DNA from 2 places in the Ligilactobacillus sp. MP3 genome. Region 2 is predicted to be linked to the other one. Evidence: predicted binding sites of a transcription regulator. Region 2 holds the regulator's gene; the other holds the start of a gene.
What was found. The regulator Rex, encoded in region 2, represses fermentation and respiration genes when NADH is low (regulators of the CRP and FNR family bind a similar motif). The targets are predictions, from matches to a motif close to TTGTGAANTANTTCACAA.

Region 1 (12,433 bases), on a different contig from region 2:
GGCGTTCTAGATACCTTTTTGGAACATGATATTCAATTTGATTGTGTTATTGGAGTTTCTGCAGGGTCCCTAAATGGTGCTAATTTCGTTTCAAAACAATATCAAAGAACTTATAATGTAAATGTTAAATACCGTAAAGATCATGACTATATCTCTTTAGCACGCCCTTTTAAGCATGAAAGTATTATTAACTTAGATTTCTTATTTGATGATCATGGATTAGATTGGCATAATTTCGATAATAAAGCTTATTTAAAGTCTGAAACTGATTTTATTGTTGTAGCTACTTCTCTAGAAAGCGGAAAAGCTGTGACGCTACGTAATCCCCAACCTGGCCAAGACTTAATTGATGCTTTAGAAGCTTCTTCATCTATGCCTTTCATCTCAAAGCCACATAATACTTCTAAAGGACTTTGTCTAGATGGTGGTATTGCTAACTCTGTCCCTTTTGATATCGCTCAAAAAATGGGTTTTCAAAAAATTGTAGTTGTTCGTACTCGTCCGCGTGATTATCGCAAAAAGCCTACTAGTTTTGCTTTAAAACGCCTCTACAGTAATAGTTTCAAGGAATACCCAGAATTCGTTAAAACGGCTATCAGACGTCCTGAAATGTATAACCATTCTGTTGAAGTTTTAAATAAACTTGAACAGAATGAAGAAATTTTCTGTCTAGCACCTAAAGATCCAGTTAAAGTTGGTAGACTTGAACACAATATTAAAAAGATGACTGAACTCTATAATATAGGTAAAAATGATGCTGAAAGTAATCTTGAAGCAATGCTTAACTATCTTCAAAAAAGTGAACCTCTATATGACTAAAATACATTTTAAAAGCAAAAAACATGATATCTACCTAGTAAAAACTAAGCGATACCATGTTTTTATTTTATATTTGTATTTGCCAATTCAACTAGCTTGGTTGTTGATCCAAAGTATTAATGCCTGGATACCAATCTTTATATCCTTGATATCTATCTACTTCTAGCAGTTTTTCAGCATTTTTTACTCTTTCTGGCGTAGGAGGCTCAACACCTTCAAGACGATATCTGATGCCCATTTCCTGATACTTATGAACGCCCATTGTATGATAAGGTAATACTTCAAATTTTTCAACATTATGAAGATTTTCCTTAACATACTCGCCCAATTGTTTCAAGTATTCATCATTATCCGTGATGCCTGGGATAAGGACATGACGAATCCAAACAGGTTTCCCTATGCTAGAAAGATATTCGCACATATCCAAAATATTATCATTTGGGAATCCGGTTAATCTCTTATGTTCGTCCGAATTAATATGCTTGATATCAACTAATAGAATGTCGGTATAGTCCATTAACTCATTGAACTTACTAAACCAAGGTTCTCTTCTTGTAAATGGCTGTCCACAAGTGTCCAAACAAGTGCTAATACCTTCTTCCTTGCACATCTTGAATAACTCTAGTGCAAAATCTATTTGCAATAGAATTTCACCACCTGATAAAGTTATTCCACCTTTGTCACCCCAAAAGCTACGATAAGGAAGTGCCTTATTTAGAACTTCTTCAGTCGTCATTTGTGAACCTACCCTTGTTTTCCAAGTGTCCGGATTGTGACAGAACTTACACCTCATATGGCAACCTTGCATAAAAGCGACAAAACGTATACCTGGTCCATCAACAGCCCCAAAAGTTTCCAAAGAATGTACATACCCTACGACATGACCGTCTTTAGTTGGAACTGGATTCAATAAAGGATTAGCACTCATTCTCTCCACCTACTCTCTTCTAAATATTACATTGAAGCATGGAAGGTTCTTGCAATAACGTCATCTTGTTGTTCTTTAGTTAAATCAGCAAAGTATACACAGTAACCTGAAACACGAATTGTTAAAGTTGGATACTTCTCTGGATGTGCTTGAGCATCTAATAAAGTATCTCTATTGAATACATTAATATTCAAATGATGACCATCTTTTCTCATATAGCCTCCGATCATGTTTACTAATGTATCTTCTTGCATCTTTTCATCATGACCCAATGTTGTTGGTGTTACAGCAAATGTATTAGAAATACCATCTGTAGCATACTTGTATGGTAATTTAGCAACAGATAATAATGATGCTAAAGCACCTGTTGTATCTGCTCCGTATGCTGGGTTAGCACCTGGTGCAAATGGTTCACCCTTTTGACGACCATTTGGAGTAGTACCTGTGTTCTTACCATAAACAACATTTGAAGTAATTGTAAGAACGGATGTTGTTAACTTAGCTCCACGATATAGATGATGCTTGCTCATCTTAGTAAATAGTTCCTTAACAAGCCATGCAGCAATATCGTCAACACGATCATCATCGTTACCATAACGAGGGAAGTCATGATCTGCTTTAAAGTCAACAGCAATACCATCTTCGTCACGAATTACTTTAACATGTCCGTACTTGATAGCTGAAATTGAGTCAGCAGCAACAGACAATCCAGAAATACCTGTAGCAAAGCTACGATCTACTAATGTATCTTTCAATGCCATTTGTGCTGATTCATAGTAATACTTGTCATGCATGTAATGAATTGTGTTCAAAGCATTTACATAAATATCAGCAATCCATTCCATCATGTCATCGAATTTCTTCATGAATTCATCGTAGTCAATGTATTCTGAGCTAATTGGTTCGTATGCAGGACCTACTTGTTGTTTTGTAAGTTCATCCTTACCACCATTGATAGCATACAATACAGCCTTAGCTAGATTTGCACGAGCTCCGAAGAATTGCATACCATTTGCAATTGGTTGTGCAGATACACAGCAAGCAATGCCATAGTAGTCTGTTCCCCATGTCTTCATCATTAAGTCATCGTTTTCGTATTGAATTGTAGAACTTGCAATAGATACACTTGCAGCATAGTGCTTAAATGATTCAGGTAAGCGATCAGACCAAAGTAATGTGATATTTGGTTCTGGTGCGGCACCCATATTATGCAATGTGTTTAAGAAACGATATGATGTCTTAGTTACATGGTGACGTCCATCTAAGCCCATACCAGCAATTGATAATGTTGCCCAGATAGGGTTACCTGAGAATAGTGAGTTGTAAGCTGGTGTACGAATGAAGCATACCATTCTCAATTTCATTGTGAATTGGTCAATTAATTCTTGTGCTTCTTTTTCAGTTAAAATACCACGCTTCATATCACGTTCAATGTAAATATCGATAAATGAATCGATACGACCAATAGACATAGCAGCACCATTTTGTTGTTTAATAGATGCTAAATATCCAAAGTATAACCATTGAATTGCTTCTTTAGCTGTTGTAGCTGGTTTGGAAATGTCATAGCCATAAGACTCAGCCATAATCTTCATATCATTTAAGGCTTTGATTTGGTCAGAAATCTCTTCACGCATTTGGATTATGTCGTTAGTCATCTCACCATCGCCACAATTTTCCAAATCTTTTTTCTTTTCTTCGATTAAACGATCAATACCATACAATGCAACACGTGGGAAATCACCAATTAAACGACCACGAGCATATGCATCTGGTAATCCTGTAATAATCTTGTTATGACGAGCTTTCATAATTTCACTCGTATATGCATCAAATACACCTTGGTTATGTGTCTTAGTTAAATTTTCAAATACAAAATCTGTTTCTGGATCAATCTTAAATCCATAAGCTTCCAAAGCACCTTTGGCCATCCTAATACCACCATATGGCATAAGTGCACGTTTCATTGGTTTATCGGTTTGCAAACCAACAATTTTTTCTAATGATTTATCTAAGTAACCTGGTTTATGAGATGTAATTGTTGATACTACTTTTGTATCAGCTTCAAGAGGTCCACCATTTGCACGTTCTTTTAATTTTAAATCAACTAATTTATCATTTAATTTTGTTGTAGCTTCAGTTGGTCCTTCAAGGAAAGATTGATCACCATCATAAGGAGTGAAATTATCTTGAATAAATTCACGAATATCAATTTCTTCCTTCCATTCTTTTCCTCTAAATCCTTCCCAAGCATCTTTTACATCAACATTTTGCATTTGAGTTTTTTCAACCATACTCAAAGCCTCCTTTGTGATTTTTAAGAAAACGTTTTCTTCACTGTTAATACTACACCTTAGTTGAATTAAATTCAATGAAAAATTGTTCACAATGTTTTTTATTTTCAAAAAATATTATAAACGCTATCATTTATTTTAATCATTAGAAATGTTAATATGACAATATTTTTGATAACAGTTTATAAACTTTAAAAATGTGATTTATGTATCAAAATATAAATTTCATTAATTTTATTTTAGAATTTCTTAAAATTACAAAAAAGGCCCTATACCCAATAAAATTTAGGTATAGGACCTTTAAACCTTTAAAAGTATTTATACTGACGCCCCTAAAATAAAGGTAACTAACGTCGTTAACAATCCGGTTATAACATTTCGTAAAATTATTTTGCTAGTTGAAACCTCGGAGTTGTGTGTACAAACTACTGCATTAATTGATAATGAGGCAATCATCGCAATTAATGTAAATACCACGCGATGTTCTGGTCTTGCTAGGATCATCGTCAATAATGGAATCATTGCTCCAATTATAAATGAGCAGAAAGAACTAGCTGCAGCATGAAACGGCATTAAGATATCGTTCTTTTGCAATTTTATCGGACAATTTTCACAGTCTTCATTTCCCAACTGTCTTTGTCTTTCCATTGTTTTTTCTTGAATATCTCTTTGGGTACTTACAGATATCCATTCTCCACCGGCCATTGAACAAGCTCCAGCTAGCATGCCAGACAAGCCACTGATTAAAAGGGTCTTACTATCAAGATTAGCCCCTGCAGCACCTAACACGATTCCAGATACTGAAATAATTCCATCATTGGCACCTAAAATACTAGCTCTGATAACATTCAAACTATCCCAGAAAAAATTAGTTTTTACTCTTAGTACATGTATAACTTTCACTTTGTACACTTCCTCACGAATTTCGCAAAAATATCATTTTTTATATATACTGTTAAATATATGTAAACCGCTTTCGTCACGATTAAATTATACATCATATGAGTAATTAGTACTAATTTAGCAAAATTTATAATTATATACATGTTTCACAATAATATAAAAAGCATACTTAAAAAGTATGCTTTTTTATAATTAACCTACACTACCATCCATTTGATACTCAATCAATCTATTCAATTCGACTGCATATTCCATTGGTAGTTCTTTAGTAAATGGTTCAACAAATCCCATAATAATCATTTCAGTAGCCTTTTCTTCAGAAATACCTCTACTCATCAAATAGTAAAGCTGATCTTCAGAAATTTTAGAAACTTTAGCTTCATGTTCCATTGAAACATTACTATTTAATACTTCATTAAATGGAATTGTATCACTTGAAGACTCATCATCCATAATGATAGTGTCACATTCAACGTGTGCAAACGAACCATCACTATCTCTATTAAACCTTACATACCCACGATAGTCAGCAATTCCTCCATCTTTGCAGAGAGATTTTGATACAGTTGATGAATATGTATTCTTAGCATTATGAATCATTCTTGCGCCAGTGTCAGAGTCAATACCTTTACCTGCAAATGCAATGGATAACATATTTCCGTGTGCCCCTTCGCCATCTAAATAGATACTTGGATATTTCATAGTTACCTTGGAACCAAGATTCCCATCTACCCATTCCATAGTAGCATTTTCCAAAGCTCTGGCACGTTTTGTTTCCAAACTATACACATTATTAGACCAATTTTGGATTGTTGTATAACGGCAATAAGCATCCTTTAAAACATTTACTTCAACAACTGCTGCATGCAAGGAATCTTGTGAATAATTAGGAGCTGTACAACCTTCTACATAGTTAACACTAGCACCTTCATCGACAATGATTAGTGTTCTTTCAAATTGCCCTGAATTTCCGGCATTAATTCGGAAGTAACTTTGAATAGGTGTTTCAACCTTTACTCCCTTAGGTACATAAATAAATGTTCCCCCAGACCAAACAGCTGTATTAAGAGCTGCCATTTTATTATCATCTGCTGGAATTAACTTTCCAAAATATTTCTTTACTAATTCTGGATATTCTTGAACTGCAGAATCTGTATCCATAAATATGATACCTTTTTTGGCAAAGTCTTCTTTCATATTATGGTAAACAACTTCTGATTCATATTGAGCAGAAGAACCAGCTAAATATTTACGTTCAGCTTCTGGTACACCCAAACGATCAAATGTATCTTTAATTTCTTGTGGCACATCTTCCCACTTTCTAGCTACTGTATCAGTATCACGTCTAAAATAATTAATATGATCTAAATCCAATTCTGACAAATCTGGTCCAAAATTAGCCATCTTCAAAGTCTTGTACTTTTCATAAGCAGCCAATCTAATATCCAACATCCATTCAGGTTCATTTTTAGCTTTAGAAATATTTCTTACAACTTCTTCACTAAGACCTTCACCAGTTGTATAAATTGGTTCAATATCATCTTTAAAGCCATATTTATATTGGCCACCAATGTCTTTTATATCTTCACTAATCATTCTTTTCACCCTTTCCTTCATACTTCTCAATAAGTTGATAAACTGCCTTCCATGATAACATTGCGCATTTAATTCGAGCGGGAAATTGTTTAACCCCTTCTAAAATTATTGCCTCACCTAAAACTTTTCTATCAGGTTTTACTTCTTTTGTAATCATATCGGAAAATGACAATACCATGTTTTTTATTGTATCGAAGTCTTTATTTAATACTTCATTTGTCATAATACTTGCGGATGATTGAGAAATTGTGCAACCATAGCCATCAAAAGCAATATCCTTTATCTTATTATCCTCAATTAATGCAGTTAAGGTAATAACATCGCCACAAGTTGGATTTCTCAATTCAACTTCAACACTTTTATTTTCTAATTTACCTTTATGTCGTGGATGGTTAGCCTCTTCTAAAATTGCTTGTCGATATAAATTATTTAAATTACTCATATTTGGAAAAATTCCTCTACTTTCTTTAGAGAATCTACTAATTTGTCGATTTCTTCATAAGTATTATAAAAATAGAAACTTGCTCTCAAAGTAGCACTCACACCTAACCAATCCATAAGTGGTTGTGCACAATGGTGACCAGCTCTAACTGCAATTCCATCAGCATCTAAAAAAGTTGCTACATCGTGGGGATGAATACCTTTCAAATTAAAGGATACTACTCCACATCTTTGATCAGGATCTTTGGGACCATAAATTTCAATAGTCTTAATATTAGCTAACTTTTCAAGTGCATACTTTTGTAAGTCCTCATCGTTTCGAGCCACATTTTCCATTCCGATTTCTTCCAAATAATCAATCGCAGCACCAAGACCTAGTACACCTTCAATATTTTGAGTTCCACCTTCAAAGTTCCAAGGAATCTCTTTGAATGTTGATTTTTCAGTTGTTACACTGTCAATCATTTCTCCACCATATTCTAAAGGATGCATTTTTTCTAAGAGTTCATACTTTCCCCATAGAACACCAATTCCAGTAGGCCCTAACATCTTATGTCCCGAAAATACATAGAAGTCTGCCTCTAAATCTTGCATGTCTACCGACAAATGTGGTACAGATTGAGCACCATCAACTACTAAAATTGCATTACTTTGATGAACAATAGCTGCAATTTCTTTAATTGGATTAATTGTTCCTAAAACGTTAGAAACATGAGTAACTGCTACAATCTTTGTTTTATCAGTAACCTTTTGCTTTAAATCGTCTAAATCAAGTTTGCCTTCTTTAGTTAAAGTTACATACTTTACCTTTAGATTCTTTTCTTGTGCAATTGCTTGCCATGGAACAATGTTACTGTGATGCTCCATATAGGTGGTAACAATTTCATCGCCTTCATGTAAGTTATATCTAACATAACCTTGTGCTATCCAGTTCAAACTTTGAGTTGTTCCCTTGGTAAAAAGTACTTCCTCATCGCGATAAGCATTAATAAAATTTGCCACTTTATGTCTTACATTTTCATATTTATCAGTTGTTTCGACTGCTAAATTGTAGACACCACGATGAATATTACTATTGTATTTATTATAGTAGTCAGCAATTTCGTCAATTACTTGCTTAGGCTTTTGCGAAGTAGCTGCACTATCTAAGTAAGTTAAAGGCTGATTGTTCATTTTAGTTTCTAAAAGAGGAAAATCTTTTCTTAAATCACTAGTTTTCTTCATCATAACTTACCTTTCTTTCAATCAATTCACTAAACTCATTGCGAATTTCTTTCAAAGGTATTTCATCTAAAACAGGAGCTAGGAAACCTCTAATTACTAATTTTTCAGCTAAACGTTTTTGTAAGCCACGACTCATTAAGTAATATAATTGTTCAGGATTTACACGACCAATACTTGCCGCATGTCCTGCAGTAACATCATTATCATCAATTAGCAAAATTGGATTAGCATCCCCTCTAGCTTGTGGAGATAACATTAAAATACGACTTTCTTGTTGTGCATCAGAGCCTTTACTTCTCTTCATTACATGTCCGATGCCGTTGAAAGTTAATTCGGATGCATCTAAAGCAACACCATGTTGTAAGATGTGACCGATTGTATTCTTTCCAATATTTGTAACTCGTGTATCAATTCCTTGAATTTGATCACTTGTTGAAATACCTACGACTTTTAATTCAGCATGAGAGCCATCGCCAACTAAATCAGAATCAAAATCACCGATTGTTAAACCAGAATTCATCATACCCATTGCCCAGTCAATCTTGGAATCTCTTTGTAAGTATCCGCGACGATTCATATAGGCAGTTGTATTCTTACTTAAATTATCGATACTAGCAAAGTGAATGTGACTCCCATCACCAGCAATAACTTCAACTACAATATTAGCTGTATTACTCTTATCACCATCTGTTTTTAAACGTTCTACATAAGATAGTGAACTATTTGCTTCTGTAACAATTAGTACATGATGAATATAATCTTCCTCAACTCGTGAATTTTGAATATATTCGCATGTTAATGGTGTTTCTAAGTCTACATTTTTAGGTACATAAACTAAAACTCCACTTTGAAGATTTGCTACATGTTCTGCTAACAGGCGATTATCGTCCATTTTTAATCCTTTTTCCATAAAGTATTTCTTCATAATGTCTTCATGATTAATCAAAGCATCTTCAAAGTCTTCGACAATTACACCCTTATCAAGAAATTCTGATGGTAACTTAATTTGTGCCTTATTACTAGCATATTGATAGACATCAGCGTTAGTATCAAATTTAGGTTGATCATCAATTACACTCGTCCCATCAACATTTATATCCCAGTCATGATACTTAATTTTTTGGAAACTAGGAAATTTAGTAGTTTCAATTAATTGTTTAGCTTCATTTCGCTTAGCTCTAAACCATTCGGGCTCTTTTCGAAGTTCAATCAATTCATCTATGGATAATTGTTTCATTGTACAAGCCCCCTAAGCATTTTCATCAACTAATTTAATATCTAGACCAAGTTCATCACGAAGTTTTGCGTATCCTTCTTTTTCCAAACGAATTGCCAAATCTGGGCCACCAGTTTTGACAAGTTGGCCATCCATCATAACATGTACATAATCTGGAACGATGTAGTTCAAGAGTCTTTGATAGTGAGTAATAATCAAAGATCCAAAATTATCGCCACGCATTTGGTTGACACCACGAGAAACGACTTTAAGTGCATCAATATCTAGTCCAGAGTCAATTTCATCTAATATTGCGAATTCGGGTCTGATCATCATCATCTGCATAATTTCATTACGTTTCTTTTCACCACCAGAAAAGCCTTCGTTCAAATATCTGTCAGCCATTTCTTCAGACATATCCAATGTTTCTAAAGTTTCATCCAAACGTTTGATGAAGTCCATTAAAGGAATTGGATCATCTTTAGGACGACGAGCATTAATTGCACTCTTAACAAATTCTGCATTAGTTACTCCTGGAATTTCTTGTGGATATTGCATTGCCAAAAATAGTCCCATTCTAGCACGTTCATCAACTGGTAAATCAATGATACTTTTACCATTCAATAAAATATCTCCCTTTGTAATCTTGTAAGCAGGATCTCCCATAATAGTTGAAGAAAGTGTTGATTTCCCAGTACCATTCGGACCCATAATTGCATGAATTTCACCAGTCGACATCTTTAAATTAACGCCCTTTAAAATTTCCTTTCCTTCAACAGTTACATGTAAATCTTTAACTTCTAATACTGACATTTAAATCACCACTATAAAATAGTTACCTTTCCTGGAATTTTCTTATCAATAACATTATAAGACAAATTACCTAACTTAACGATTGGATTTAAGTATTTTTACAATATATTCCCTTAAATTTATTTGTAATTAAGTAATAATCTTTATAATAAGTTTACAAATATAGAATAACGCTTACATACAACATAATCAATACTCTTATACAAATTATTTAGCACAACTTAAAAACTCGCCTAGAAACCATTCTAGACGAGTTTTTACCTATTTAATATAAGCGTATTTGTAATTCCATTGTGTGCCTGCAGTATTTTGAATAATACCCTTCACTTTTGTATTTTGCATATAAGATGTTGTTTGTTGATATAGAGGCGTTACACCTTGATCAGCATTAAAGATTCGAGCTGCTTTTACTAAATCTTCCCAACGCTTATTAGCATCATTGGCATCTTCATTTTGCGCTTTTTCAATTAAAGCATCATATTCTTTATTAGAATATTTTCCATAATTGTACGAAGTTCCTGTAACTGGAATCTGCATGAATGTGATTGGATCTTTGAAGTCTCCACCCCAACCTGATACATAAATATCATAGTTACCTTTGCGAGCTTTAGATAATGCACTATTTCCAGGAATGTTTTGTACAGAAACCTTAATTCCTGGCAATACCTTTGTATATTGTGATTGTAGATATTGAGTTAAAGCATCATTATTAGCCATTTCATTAGAAGCTAGAATTGTGAAATTCAAATTCTTTTCACCAATTTCTTGTAACCCTTTCTTCCAATATTCTTTAGCTAATTTTTCATTATAGTCAACTGTATTATCTACTTTTTGTTCTGCAGCGAAATCTTTACCTGTTTTCGGATTATTAGCTAAATCAGATGCTACAAAACCAGTTGGTACATTAGATCCATCGCCGAAAACTTTCTTTGTAAGTGTCTTTCTGTCGATCGCCAATGATAAAGCTAATCTAATATTCTTATTATTTAGTGCCTTACGATTTACTTCATTAGAATCATTAAAGTTATAGTCTAAATATGCAACGTAAGAATAAGAGTATTGCTTGAATTCTGGCTTGTTATGTAGATTCTTAACTTGCTCACTAGATAATGGTGTTAAATCCAACTTGCCCTGTTGGAATAATTGATAACCTGTATTGGTATTTTTAACTACTTGATAGTTAATCTTTTGTAGTTTTACTACTTTTTTATCCCAATATTGATTATTCTTTACAAATGACCATTTATCCGAAGTACCATTCCAATCTTTAACTTTAAATGGTCCTGAATATACCATGTATTTAGAATTAGTTCCATATTTCTTACCATACTTTTGTACTACTTTTTCATTTTGTGGTCCAAATAATGGATATGTCATTAAGACTTTAAAATATGATATAGGTCTATCTAATGTAATAACAACCTTGTTATCACCTTCAGCCTTTATTCCTAACTTGTCAGCTGACATCTTACCTTCATTGATAGCTTGGGCATTCTTTACATCATAGAACAAATAAGCGTATGGTGAAGCTGTCTTAGGATCAATTGTTCTTTTCCAAGAATATACAAAATCTTGAGCAGTAATCTTATCACCGTTACTCCACTTTGCATCTCTCAAAGTAAAAGTCCATATTTTGCCATCTTGTGAAACCTGACCACTCTTAGCTAGTCCAGGGGTTACCTTACCATCTTTACCTAGTCGATAAAAGCTTTCAAAAACATTTCCTGTTTGACCATAACCAGTAGACTTAGAAATATCAATAGTATCTAATGGTCCAGTTGTACTTAAATTTAAAACTTGTTTAGAATTTTCACTAGTAGATTTTCCACATGCAACTAATAAAACAGCTGTTAAGCTTATAAATATTCCTGTAATAATTGCTTTAATTTTTTTCATCTTCATTTTCCCCTCTATGTATTAAATAAGACATATTTTTTATAAAGAACACATCATCCTTCCAGATAAATAAAAAAGGACTTGCAACTCCAAAAAATTAGAATCGCAAGTCCAGTTCAGTTATCTTCATCTTCTATAAACTAACTGATTAGATTAATTTGCATCGGTACCGATAATAAATATATACGGATTAATCCAATCTTGGAAGTGTGAGTCTAATTTTCTGCATGCCAAAATCCATGTTGCCTACTGGACAACATGTTACTAAACAACAACATTGTGTATTAATAAATTTTGACATAA
Region 2 (12,433 bases):
TATTGATGGTTCAGGTAAAACAAGTGTATTAAAGGGTGTTATAGAGCATCTAAATGGTAAGAAAATAGATAATTATATTTGGACCAGAGAACCCGGTGGAAATAGAATATCAGAAGCTATCAGAAAGATCATTTTAAATGTTGAATATACGGAAATGGATGCAAGAACAGAGGCATTGCTATATGCGGCAGCTAGACGACAACATTTAGTTGATACAGTACTACCAGCTTTGAATGAAGGGAAGTTAGTCCTATGTGATCGTTTTGTTGATAGTTCTGTAGTATATCAAGGAGTAGCTAGGGATATAGGTGTAGAGCCAGTTATTAAATTAAATGAGTTTGCTACTGAAAATCTCAAACCAGATTTAACTTTATACTATGATGTTGAACCAGAGATAAGTTTGAAGAGAATTAGCAATAATCGTCAAAATCAAGTAGATAGATTAGATAAAGAATCTATGGACTTTTATCATAAGGTAAGACAAGCTTATTTATCATTAGCTGAAAGCAACAAAGAAAGAATTAAAGTTATTGATGCAAGCCAAAATTTAGATAAGGTTATAGATGATACATTAGCTATTTTAAATAATTTTATGTAATTTCCATAGTTAGAATTAGAGGTATCCAACTAAAATGAAAATATCTATAACGGAAAGACAACCGTTTTTAACGAAACATTTTGCAAAATTGATTAGAGAAAACAAGCTGGTACATGCATATTTACTATCAGGAGCTGAAGGTACTGGAAAAATAGAATTAGCAAAGTGGGTTGCTAAGGGGATATTCTGTTTAAATTCACAAAATGGAGTACCTTGTTTAAAGTGTTCTGAATGTAATAGAATTGAGAATAATAATCACCCAGATGTAGTTACTATTATGCCGGACGGATTATCAATAAAAGTTGATCAAATAAGATATTTGAAGTCGGAATTTAATAAGAGTGGGGTAGAAAGTGATAGGAAAGTATTTATTATCCAAGATGCTCAGAAAATGTCAATTGGAGCTGCAAATAGTTTGTTGAAATTCCTGGAAGAACCATCTGGAAATATAACAGCTTTTCTATTAACATCTGAACCACAAAAATTGTTACCAACTATTATTTCAAGGTGTCAAGAAGTCGAAATGCAACAACTTACTTCTGGACAATTGGAGCAAGAATTAATTTCAGAAAGCATTTCTGAGAAAAATAGTCATATTTTAGCCAATCTTGCTCAAAGTGTAGTTGAAGCTAAAAAAATTAATGATAATGAGAATTTTGATAAGATTTTAGCAACGGTCAATAATTGGTATCGAAAATTGTTAAGAAAAGATTTATTATCATTTGTAATGATTCAATCAAAAATTATCGGACTTATTCAAAATAAAGAAGATCGAAATCTAGTATTACAAGTTATAATATTAACTGTACGTGATACAGTTTTAGAACGTTTTGGATTGACAGAAGAGATAGTCTTTAAAGAGAATATAGATTTCATCCAACAAAATACTACGCAGATAACAAACGATAAATTGGTTAATGGCTTAAATTTGGTGGTAGAAAGCAATAGAAAGTTGGCAAGTAATATCTCTATGCAAAATATGCTAGAAACTTTAACGTTAAATTTGTTTGATTGCTATTTTAATAAATAGGAGTGGTACTGTGAATAAACGAGAACTATATGATAGTTTTGAAGAATTGGAGAAACAAACAAAATTTACATTATCTCAAATTGAACGGATAAAAGCTGAGATGGGTAAAGTAATTGAAAAAAATGCAGAGTTAGAAATTGAAAATCAACATTTAAGAGAACATTTGCATGAAATTGAGCAAAAACAAAAAGGCAACAAAGAAGGAACAGAGCTCTCTAAATCTAGAAAGAATTTAGAAAAATTGTATGAGGAAGGATTTCATGTCTGCAATGTAGATAATATGTATGGTTCACGAAGAGTTAATGATGAGCCGTGTGTATTTTGCCAGGATGTGATATATGGTGATAGGCATTAATGGTATTACAAGTAATTAGTAGTTTTAAGGGACAAACTTCAAATGGAACTTTATATTTGGTTCCAACTCCTATTGGAAATTTGGGAGATATGACACCTAGAGCGATAGAAGTTTTAGGTGAAGTGGATTTAATAGCAGCAGAAGATACTAGAAATACCCAAAAGCTATTAAATCATTTTAATATCAGTACTAAACAAATTAGTTTTCATGAACATAACACTCAGGAAAGAATACCCAAGTTAGTTGAAAAGTTAAAGACAGGTATAAATATTGCACAAGTTAGCGATGCAGGTATGCCATCTATAAGTGATCCTGGACATGAATTGGTTGAGGCATGTATTAAAGAAGATATACCAGTTGTACCACTACCAGGAGCTAATGCAGGTATAACAGCATTAATAGCTTCGGGATTAATTCCACAACCATTTTATTTCTATGGTTTCTTACCACGAAAAAATAGTGAACAAAAACAAGAGTTAACGAATTTAAAAGGACATACTAGCACAATTATTTTCTATGAAGCTCCACATCGATTGAAAAAAACTTTAAAGAATATGTCAGAAGTGCTTGGAAATAGAAAAGTTGTATTATGCCGAGAATTAACTAAAAAATTTGAAGAATTTATTAGGGGAAATTTGGAAGAAGTAATGGAATGGGCAAATACTTCTGAGATTCGTGGAGAATTTGTAATAATACTAGATGGTAATCATGATGAACAAGCAGAAAAGAGTAAGGTAACTACGGATTTAAGTATTGAAGAACAAGTAAGGAAATTGATTGAAAATAGGAATTTAAAACCTAATCAAGCAATTAAAGAAGTAGCTAAAGAAAATGGACTGAAAAAACAGGAAGTATACAATTTATATCATCATTTGGATTAGAGGTAATATAAATGGTAGCCAAGAGATACAATGAGAAACATCGGGTAGTTTTCTACGAAACTGATGTAACTAAGAATATAAATATCGGAATGTTAGTTGATTTGATGATGTTAGCATCGGAAAATCAAAGTGAGCAATTAGGTATAGGAACAGATAAAGTAAATGGTCTAGGATATGGATGGGTTATTACTCAACATGTTTTGGAGATTGAACGACTTCCCAAGATAAATGAGGAAATTAAAATTTGGACAGGGGCAGATTCTTATAATAAATATTTCTGTTATCGTGAATTTGGAATAGATGATTTGGATGATAATCCGTTAGTAAGAATGCATACAATCTTTGTATTAATGGATTTTGAAAATAGAAAAATTTCTCAGATTGTACCAGAACTTATTATACCCTTTGGGGCAACTGAAACTCCTAAGGTGAAACGATATAAAAATGTTAAGAAGATAAAGGAAATAGACAATCATAAAAAATATCAAGTTCGTTTTATGGATATAGATTCAAATCATCACGTTAATAATGTACACTACTTTGACTGGATGTTAGATACGTTAGACTATGATTTTCTCAGCAAACATACGCTAAAGAAGATAAATATTCAGTATAAACAAGAAATTACATATGGTGATATAGTAACAAGCAATGTCCAAATAATAAATAGTAATGATACAATTACTACTTTACATGAAGTTAAGAATAATGATAAAATGTCATGTTTAGCTGAATGTGAGTGGGTATAAACGAAAAGGCACTGACAATAGGTAGAGTAATAATTCTATTGTCAGTGCTTATTTTATACTTATTATGAGATTGCATCGCTAACAAAATTAGCTAAATCTTTACCTTTCAAGCCGGCACTAATACCAACTAATAATTTTATTCGAGCTTTTTGACCATTTAATCCTTGGCAGAATATGACTCCCATCTCCTTTAACTGAACACCGCCACCTTCGTAAGAATAAACATCTTCAGCGATGCCATTAAAACATCTAGAAACTAAAACGACAGGAATATTTTTATCAATGATTTTCTTTAAACTAGGAAGTACGTGTGGTGGAAGGTTTCCAGCACCAAGAGCTTCTATAACTAAACCATTAGCATTACTTGTATCGCTAGCAATGAAATCAAAAAGTTCATTATCCATACCAGCGTATGCCTTTAATAAATACACATGATTTACAACATTTTGGATAGGCAAGGCAGTATGTCTAAGTAACTCTTCAAAAAATGAAACTTTATGTTTAGATACTAAACCAATTGGTCCAAAAGTTGGAGTTCTAAAAGTTGCAACATTGGTTGTATGAGTTTTTGTAACATATCTAGCAGTATGAATTTCATCATTCATTACTACTAAAACACCTTTACCATGAGCTTCATCACTAGCAGCAGTTTGAATAGCAGTTTGAAAATTATGTAGACCATCAGATCCAATTTCATTTGCGGATCGCATTGCACCAGTAATAACGATAGGGAATTTACTAGGAATGGTTAAATCCAAAAAATAAGCAGTTTCTTCAAGAGTATCTGTACCGTGAGTGATAACAACACCATCAATATTTTCATCAGCAGCACGTAAAATTCTTTTTTCCAGTAGAAGCATTTGTTTAGGTCCAATATGTGGAGAAGGATAATTGAAAATATCTTCAGTAATTAAGTTTAATTTTCCAGCAAAAGGATTAGCAAATTGATTAAGAGGATTAGAAGAATCGGGAGATACAGCACCATTTTGATCTTCAGACATTGCAATTGTTCCACCAGTATGTAGTATTAATATGTTTTTCAAATTAAACCACCTCATAAGAATAAATATATGTAAGCTAATTATAACTACCTAAAAAATGAATGTCGAGAAAGAATTAAGATAACAGATTTTTAATCAATAAGTTAGTGTGATAAAATTATACGAGTAAAACTCAAACGAGGTGAATATAATTATGAAAATATTGGCAATAGATACGTCTAATAGACCTCTAAGTGTGGCAATATTAGAAGATAAAAGATTGTTAGCAGAAACTACTACTAATGTTTTAAGAAATCATAGTACTACACTTATGCCAATTGTAGAAGATTTATTAAAAAAAGCTGCAACAACGATTCAAGAAATAGATAGATTTGTTGTTGCTAAAGGTCCAGGCTCATATACAGGTTTAAGAATAGGAGTTACTACGGCAAAGACTTTTGCGTTTACTTTAAATAAAGAATTGGTGGGGGTTTCTAGTTTAAAAGTATTGGCGGCAAACTATAAAAATACTAATAGGATTATTGTTCCTTTATTTGACGCTAGAAGACAAAATGTTTTTGCTGGGGTATATCGTTGGAAAAATGGAGAATTGGTTAATGTAATGCCTGATGGACATATTTCTTTAGAGAAACTTCAAGAAAAATTAAAAGGCAATGAAATTGTCTTTGTTGGTGAAGATGCAATTAAGTTAGAAAAAGAAATTGGTGAATTCTTTACTGGAGAAGACTATATTTTTGCTGAAGGAAAAAATAATTATCCGTCAGCAATGGTGTTAGGTATTTTAGGACAGAAAGAAAGCGTAGTAGAAAATATTAACGATTTTATTCCAGATTATTTGAGATTAACACAGGCTGAAAAGCAGTGGCTAGATAAGAATAGTGATGAAAAAATTAAGTACGTTAAAAAATTTAATGACCAATTATAAAACAATGTTTAAACAATATAAGAAAGTTTATTCTTTTAAGGAATGTTTATATCAAAATAAAATTACTTTAAGGCAAGCTATAGTTACAGATATTAATAGTTTTCTACAAATTGAAGAAGACGTTTATGATGGAAAAACACCATGGAATCATACAGCATTTTTGCAAGAAATGTTAAATAATAGACGTTCGATTTATATATCTGCAGTAGCTAAAAATGAAGTTATTGCATTTATAGGTGTAGATTTTTATCCGTTAAAATGTGAAGCACATATTACTAATTTTGCAGTTGCTACCCCATATCAAGGACAAGGACTAGCAAAGTTTATGATGAAAAAAATAATGGATTTTTGCAAAGATGAAGGCTATAAAGTAATTTCTTTAGAAGTGAATAATAATAACATTATTGCGAAATCATTGTACGCTAAAATGGGTTTTGAAGAAGGAAAATTCTTGAAAAATTATTATACTGAAACTTTGGAAGATGCAATAGAAATGTACGTTTATTTATAATTTAAAATTTAAGGTGGAGAATAATGGATAAAAAAGATAATATAATTTTAGCTTTTGAATCTAGTTGTGATGAGACAAGTGTAGCAGTAGTAAAAAATGGAAATGAAATCTTGTCAAACATAGTTGCAACTCAAGTGGCTAGTCATCAAAGATTTGGTGGGGTTGTTCCAGAAGTTGCTTCAAGACATCACATTGAACAGATAACATATTGCATACAAGATGCTCTTGATGAAGCTAATGTAGATTACGAGGACTTGGATGCGGTAGCAGTGACTTATGGTCCAGGGTTAGTGGGTGCTTTATTAGTAGGTGTAGCTGCTGCTAAAGCCATTGCATTTGCACATAATTTACCATTAATTCCAGTAAATCATATGGCTGGACATATCTATGCCGCAAGATTTATAGGAGAGATAAAATTTCCAGCTTTAGCTTTATTAGTATCAGGAGGACATACTGAATTAGTATATATGCCTGAGGAAAATAAATTCCAAATAATTGGCGAAACTCGTGACGATGCAGCTGGAGAAGCTTTTGATAAAGTAGGTAGAGTAATGGGAATGAAGTATCCGTCTGGTAAGGAAATCGATGAATTAGCTAAAACTGGGAAAGATACTTTTAATTTTCCAAGAGCGATGGAGAAAGAAGATAACTTTGATTTTAGTTTCAGTGGTTTGAAGAGTGCGTTTATTAACACTGTACATCATGCTAGTCAAATTGGAGAAAAGCTTGATAAAGCAGATTTAGCTACAAGTTTTGAACAAAGCGTAGTTGATGTATTAAGTAGTAAAACCGTCAAAGCATTGAGACATTTTAAGGTAAAACAATTAATTCTTGCTGGAGGCGTAGCCGCTAATCAAGGATTAAGAACAAGATTAGATAAGGAATTAACAGCATTTAAAGATGTAGAATTGTTGAAAGCACCTTTGAAATTATGTGGTGATAATGCAGCGATGATAGGTGCTGCTGGATATGTGGCTTTCAAGCATGGTGTTCGAGCTGACATGACATTGAATGCTGAACCAAGTCTAGAATTTGAATGGATGGTAGAAAAATAAAAAGATGTGAGACTTAGTATGACTAGAGTGAGCATAACTCTGGTATTAAGTCTTACATCTTTTTTATTGTAATCCTTCTAATTCTAAACTTAGTTCAGTCCATTTACTTTCGGCTTCATTTAAATCATTTGTTGCCTTAGATAGCTTTGTGTGTAACTCATCCATTTTTTGTGGATCATTGAAATTATCAGGTAGTGTCATTTCTTGCTCTATATTGGCTTTTAATTCTTCAAGACGTTCCATTTCAGATTCAGCATTATCAACTAAACGTTGTAATTTACGCTGTTGTTTTTGTAATTCTTTACTTTTCTTATAGTCAAGTTGCTTTTGAGAAGTTTTTGAAACTTGTTGATCATCTTGAGATTGTTCTGCCTCTTTAGCTGCTTCAATTGCTTCTAATTCAGCTTTTTTCTCTAAATAATAATCATAGTTACCAAGGTATAAGTTACTTCCCTCTGGAGTGATTTCAAGAACGGTATCAGCGACTTGGTTGATGAAGTAACGGTCATGAGAAACAAATAAGATGGTTCCTTCAAAATCAATTAAAGCACTCTCTAATACTTCTTTACTATCTATATCTAAATGGTTAGTTGGTTCGTCGAGCATTAAGAAATTATCTTCTTGTAAAGCAAGTTTTGTTAATGTTAATCTAGCCTTTTCCCCACCAGAAAGATTATGTACTACTTTTTTAACATCATCACCGACAAATAAGAAACTACCTAATAATGAGCGAACATCTTTTTCTAACATATTAGGATGATCATCCCAGATTTCATTTAGGACAGTTTTTTTATCATGTAGGTTTTGTTGTTCCTGATCGTAGTACCCAGTTTGAACATTAGTACCAAAAGTAGCAGATCCATGGATGAAAGGAATATTTCCTAAAATACTCTTTAGTAAGGTGGATTTGCCAATTCCATTAGGTCCGACAACAGCCATTGCATGATGTTTACGTAATTCGAAAGTGATAGGATTTGAAATAACTTTTGAATCATAGCCAATAGCAGCATCTGTGACCTTTAAAACTACATTTCCACTTTCCTTGCTAGCATGAAATTTAAAATGAGGTCCTTTTTCTTCACCTTCAGGACGCTCTAATCTATCCATTTTCTCTAATTGTTTTCTTTTACTTTGAGCTCTTTTAGTTGTAGAAGCTCGAACTAAGTTTTTATTAACAAAATCTTCTAATTTTTGAATTTTCACTTGTTGCTTTTCATATTCTTTCCATTGAGTACGCAAGCGAGAAGCTTTTTCTTCAATATAATGAGAATAATTTCCAACATAGTGACTAGAATGTTGATGACTTAATTCGTAAACTTCGTTGACAACTTTATCTAAGAAGTAGCGGTCATGTGAAACAATTAAAAGGGCACCGGTATAACCTTGGATATAATTTTCTAACCAAGTCAAAGTTTCAATGTCGAGGTGGTTAGTAGGTTCGTCAAGAATTAACAAATCACGTTTTTCTAAAAGTAATTTAGCTAAAGCTAAACGTGTTTTTTGTCCACCAGATAAGTCAGAAACCATTTTTCCATAGTCTTCTTCAAAAAATTGGAAACCATGTAAAACAGCTTTTACTTCATTTTCATAACCATAACCATTATTTTCTTGGAAGTCATGTTGTAATTGATCATATTGATTTAATAATTGTTGATATTCCTTAGATTCATGTGGAATTGACGGAGAAGCAATCTTTTCTTCAAGTTGATGAATCTTAGCTTCCATCTTTTGCAAGGGTTCAAAGACACTTAACATTTCATCTAATACATTTTTAGTAGATTCTAATCCTGTATGTTGTGCTAAATATCCAATAGTTAAATCTCGTTTAGTAACGATTTTTCCTTCATCTGGAAGTGATTCACCGATTAACATTTTTATTAGTGTAGATTTTCCTGCTCCGTTGCGACCAACAAGTGCGATCTTGGAATTATCTTTTATATCAAGATTGACATTCTCAAAAAGGATATCTGCTCCAAAATGTCGGGCAACTTGCTGTGCTTGTAAAAGTAGCATAAAATCACCTTTTCTATTAATTTACTGTATTATAACACTAAGACGATTTATAGTGTAACATAGAAATTTCACAAATAAAAACGTTAAAGATGATAATTAAGCCAATATATTGTATAATTGTGGAGCTATGTGTTAAACTTATGTTAAATATTTCACGAAAAGAGGAAAGTCTAATGGCAGAAGTAAAGATTCCGCAGGCTACTGCAAAACGTCTACCGATATATTATCGTTATCTAAGACTATTATCTAATTCTGGAAAGAATAGAGTTTCTTCAACAGAATTAGCTGAAGCCGTAAAAGTAGATTCTGCTACTATTCGACGTGATTTTTCGTATTTTGGTGCTTTAGGTAAACGTGGTTACGGATATGATGTACAAAGTTTACTTGATTTTTTTACTAAGCAATTAAATCAAGATACGCTAACTAATGTTGCTTTGGTTGGGGTTGGTAATTTAGGACATGCTTTATTGAACTTTAATTTCCATCAAAGTAATCATGTAAGAATTAGTGCAGCATTTGATGTAAATGAAGATATTACAGGAACAATTCAAAGTGGAATTCCAGTATATCCAATGTCTGATATGAAAGAACAATTAAAGTTACAGCAAATTGAAATTGTAATTTTAACTGTTCCGGCTCCTGTAGCACAAAAAGTTACAGATGAGTTAGTAGAAGTTGGTGTAAGAGGAATATTGAATTTTACGCCACTTAGAATTACTGTACCAGAAAATATACGTGTACAAAATGTAGATTTGACGAATGAAATGGAAACTTTGATTTATTTCTTGAATCATTTTGGAAACACAGAAGAGTAGTGTTACATAGAAGACTGAAATAAGTTTCAAAATAAAAATTGCTGAAGATTATGATGTTATCTAATCATTAATCTTCAGCAATTTTTTGATATTAACAACTTCTAAAGCGATGACAGAAGTATAATAAACAAGTTTAGAAATATATGACTAAAAGTAGAAGTAATAATCGTTCCAGTCCGATAGTAAATATAGCAAAACAAAAGGCCAATACTAGCATAGATAAGGAAATGACCATCCATATGAGCTAAACTAAATAGAAGACTGGAAATTAAGGCAGCAGGTAGAAAAGGGATGAATCTTGAAAAATTTCCAAATAAAACTTTTCTAAAAATTAACTCTTCCATTACAGGTGCAACAATTCCAGGTACTAAAATGTAGTATGGGTAATGGTGAACAATTTCTAACAATAGGTTAGTATTAGCTGAATATGATGAAAAATGGAAAAGTCCTGATTCAATACGAGATAATCCAATTTGAATTATGAGGGCACCGACCATACCAAGGATACTCCAGAGTAAAATAGATTTAAGTTTAATAGTTTTATATTCTAATTTATTTTTAAAAGAGAATCTATGATTGAGATAAACAATAAACAACATGCAGAGTATTCCAATAATAGTTTCAACCAAATAAAAATTATGACTTTGATTATAAAAAATATTGAATATTGCTAACAAAATTTGATAACCAATATAGGTTAGCAATAAGGGAATAGAATTTCTTTGTTCCAAATTAATTATCACCTTTCATTTTTAAATTTAATTGTACCATTAACAGGTCAAATAAAAAAATTAGCACTCTAATGTGTCGAGTGATAAAAAATACTTGCAATTTATATTTAAAGTGGTTATAGTATTAATTGTAGTTAGCACTCAGGAGTTGAGAGTGCTAAATGATACAGATGATTGATATTGGAGGGATTAGACGTGCTTAAACCATTAGGAGATCGCGTTGTTTTAAAAGTTCAAAAGGAAGAAGAACAATCCATTGGTGGAATTGTTATCGCAAGTAATGCAAAAGAAAAGCCTACAACAGGTGAAGTAATTGCTGTTGGTAACGGACGTATCTTAGACAATGGACAAAGGGTTGAACCTGAAGTAAAAGTTGGTCAATCAGTTGTTTTTGATAAGTATGCTGGTTCTGAAGTTAAATATGAAGGCGAAGAATATTTAGTAATCCGTGAAAATGATATTATTGCGGTTATAGATTAATTTTTAATTAATTTGAGGTGAAGAGATTTATGGCAAAGGAAATTAAGTTTTCAGAAGATGCTCGTTCAAAGATGTTGAAGGGTGTAGATAAATTAGCAAATACAGTAAAATCAACTATTGGTCCTAAAGGCCGTAATGTTGTTTTGGAACAATCTTATGGTTCCCCAACAATTACAAATGATGGTGTAACAATTGCTAAGGCTATTGATTTAGAAGATCATTTCGAAAATATGGGAGCAAAATTGGTGTCTGAAGTTGCTTCTAAGACAAATGATATCGCAGGTGATGGTACAACAACTGCTACTGTTTTAACACAAGCTATTGTAAATGAAGGTATGAAGAATGTAACTGCTGGTGCAAACCCAGTTGGAATTCGTCGTGGTATTGAATTAGCAACTAAGGCTGCAGTTGATGCATTACATGAAATGTCCCATACAGTAGAATCCAAGAGTGATATTGCACAAGTTGCTTCTATTTCATCTGCTAACGAAGAAGTTGGTAAATTAATTGCCGATGCTATGGAAAAGGTTGGTAATGATGGTGTTATTACAATTGAAGAATCTAAGGGTATCGATACTTCTTTAGATGTTGTTGAAGGTATGCAATTTGATAGAGGTTATCTATCACAATATATGGTAACTGATAATGATAAGATGGAAGCTGATTTAGATAATCCATACATTTTATTAACAGATAAGAAGATTTCAAACATTCAAGAAGTATTACCATTATTGCAATCAATTGTACAACAAGGTCGTCCATTATTGATTATTGCTGATGATGTAGACGGTGAAGCATTACCTACACTTGTTTTGAACAAGATTCGTGGAACATTTAACGTTGTTGCAGTTAAGGCTCCAGGATTTGGCGATCGTCGTAAGGCAATGTTACAAGATATTGCTACATTGACAGGTGCTACTGTTATCACAGATGACTTAGGCTTACAATTGAAAGATACAACAGTTGAACAATTAGGTTCTGCTGGAAAAGTAACAGTAACTAAGGAAAATACAACAATTGTTGAAGGCGCTGGTGATAAGGACAAGATTGCTGAACGTGTAGAACAAATTAAGAAGCAAATTAGTGAAACAACTTCTGATTTTGATCGTGAAAAATTACAAGAACGTTTGGCTAAATTATCTGGTGGTGTTGCAGTTATTAAAGTTGGTGCTGCAACTGAAACAGAATTGAAAGAACGTAAGTACCGTATTGAAGATGCTTTGAATGCTACACGTGCTGCTGTTGAAGAAGGATTTGTTCCTGGTGGTGGTACAGCATTGGTAAATGTT

Region 1: a site for Rex is predicted at 4,119-4,136, ahead of pflB (formate C-acetyltransferase). Genes of this name have one in related genera too.

What each region holds. Positions count from the first base shown of each region.
Region 1 is NZ_JANFQI010000004.1:136,121-148,553, reverse strand. Features, by position in the region: gene NOU10_RS04710 (patatin family protein) at 1-819, shown strand, start outside; gene pflA (pyruvate formate-lyase-activating protein) at 911-1,747, opposite strand; gene pflB (formate C-acetyltransferase) at 1,774-4,041, opposite strand; gene NOU10_RS04695 (VIT1/CCC1 transporter family protein) at 4,360-4,944, opposite strand; gene sufB (Fe-S cluster assembly protein SufB) at 5,137-6,540, opposite strand; gene sufU (Fe-S cluster assembly sulfur transfer protein SufU) at 6,533-6,982, opposite strand; gene NOU10_RS04680 (aminotransferase class V-fold PLP-dependent enzyme) at 6,979-8,205, opposite strand; gene sufD (Fe-S cluster assembly protein SufD) at 8,192-9,442, opposite strand; gene sufC (Fe-S cluster assembly ATPase SufC) at 9,455-10,234, opposite strand; gene NOU10_RS04665 (peptide ABC transporter substrate-binding protein) at 10,496-12,130, opposite strand.
Region 2 is NZ_JANFQI010000001.1:47,603-60,035, forward strand. Features, by position in the region: gene tmk (dTMP kinase) at 1-598, shown strand, start outside; gene holB (DNA polymerase III subunit delta') at 633-1,628, shown strand; gene NOU10_RS00315 (DNA replication initiation control protein YabA) at 1,639-1,983, shown strand; gene rsmI (16S rRNA (cytidine(1402)-2'-O)-methyltransferase) at 1,983-2,864, shown strand; gene NOU10_RS00325 (acyl-[acyl-carrier-protein] thioesterase) at 2,876-3,613, shown strand; gene NOU10_RS00330 (asparaginase) at 3,676-4,656, opposite strand; gene tsaB (tRNA (adenosine(37)-N6)-threonylcarbamoyltransferase complex dimerization subunit type 1 TsaB) at 4,808-5,539, shown strand; gene rimI (ribosomal protein S18-alanine N-acetyltransferase) at 5,526-6,050, shown strand; gene tsaD (tRNA (adenosine(37)-N6)-threonylcarbamoyltransferase complex transferase subunit TsaD) at 6,074-7,105, shown strand; gene NOU10_RS00350 (ABC-F family ATP-binding cassette domain-containing protein) at 7,169-9,118, opposite strand; gene NOU10_RS00355 (redox-sensing transcriptional repressor Rex) at 9,292-9,933, shown strand; gene NOU10_RS00360 (CPBP family intramembrane glutamic endopeptidase) at 10,035-10,664, opposite strand; gene groES (co-chaperone GroES) at 10,860-11,144, shown strand; gene groL (chaperonin GroEL) at 11,174-12,433, shown strand, end outside.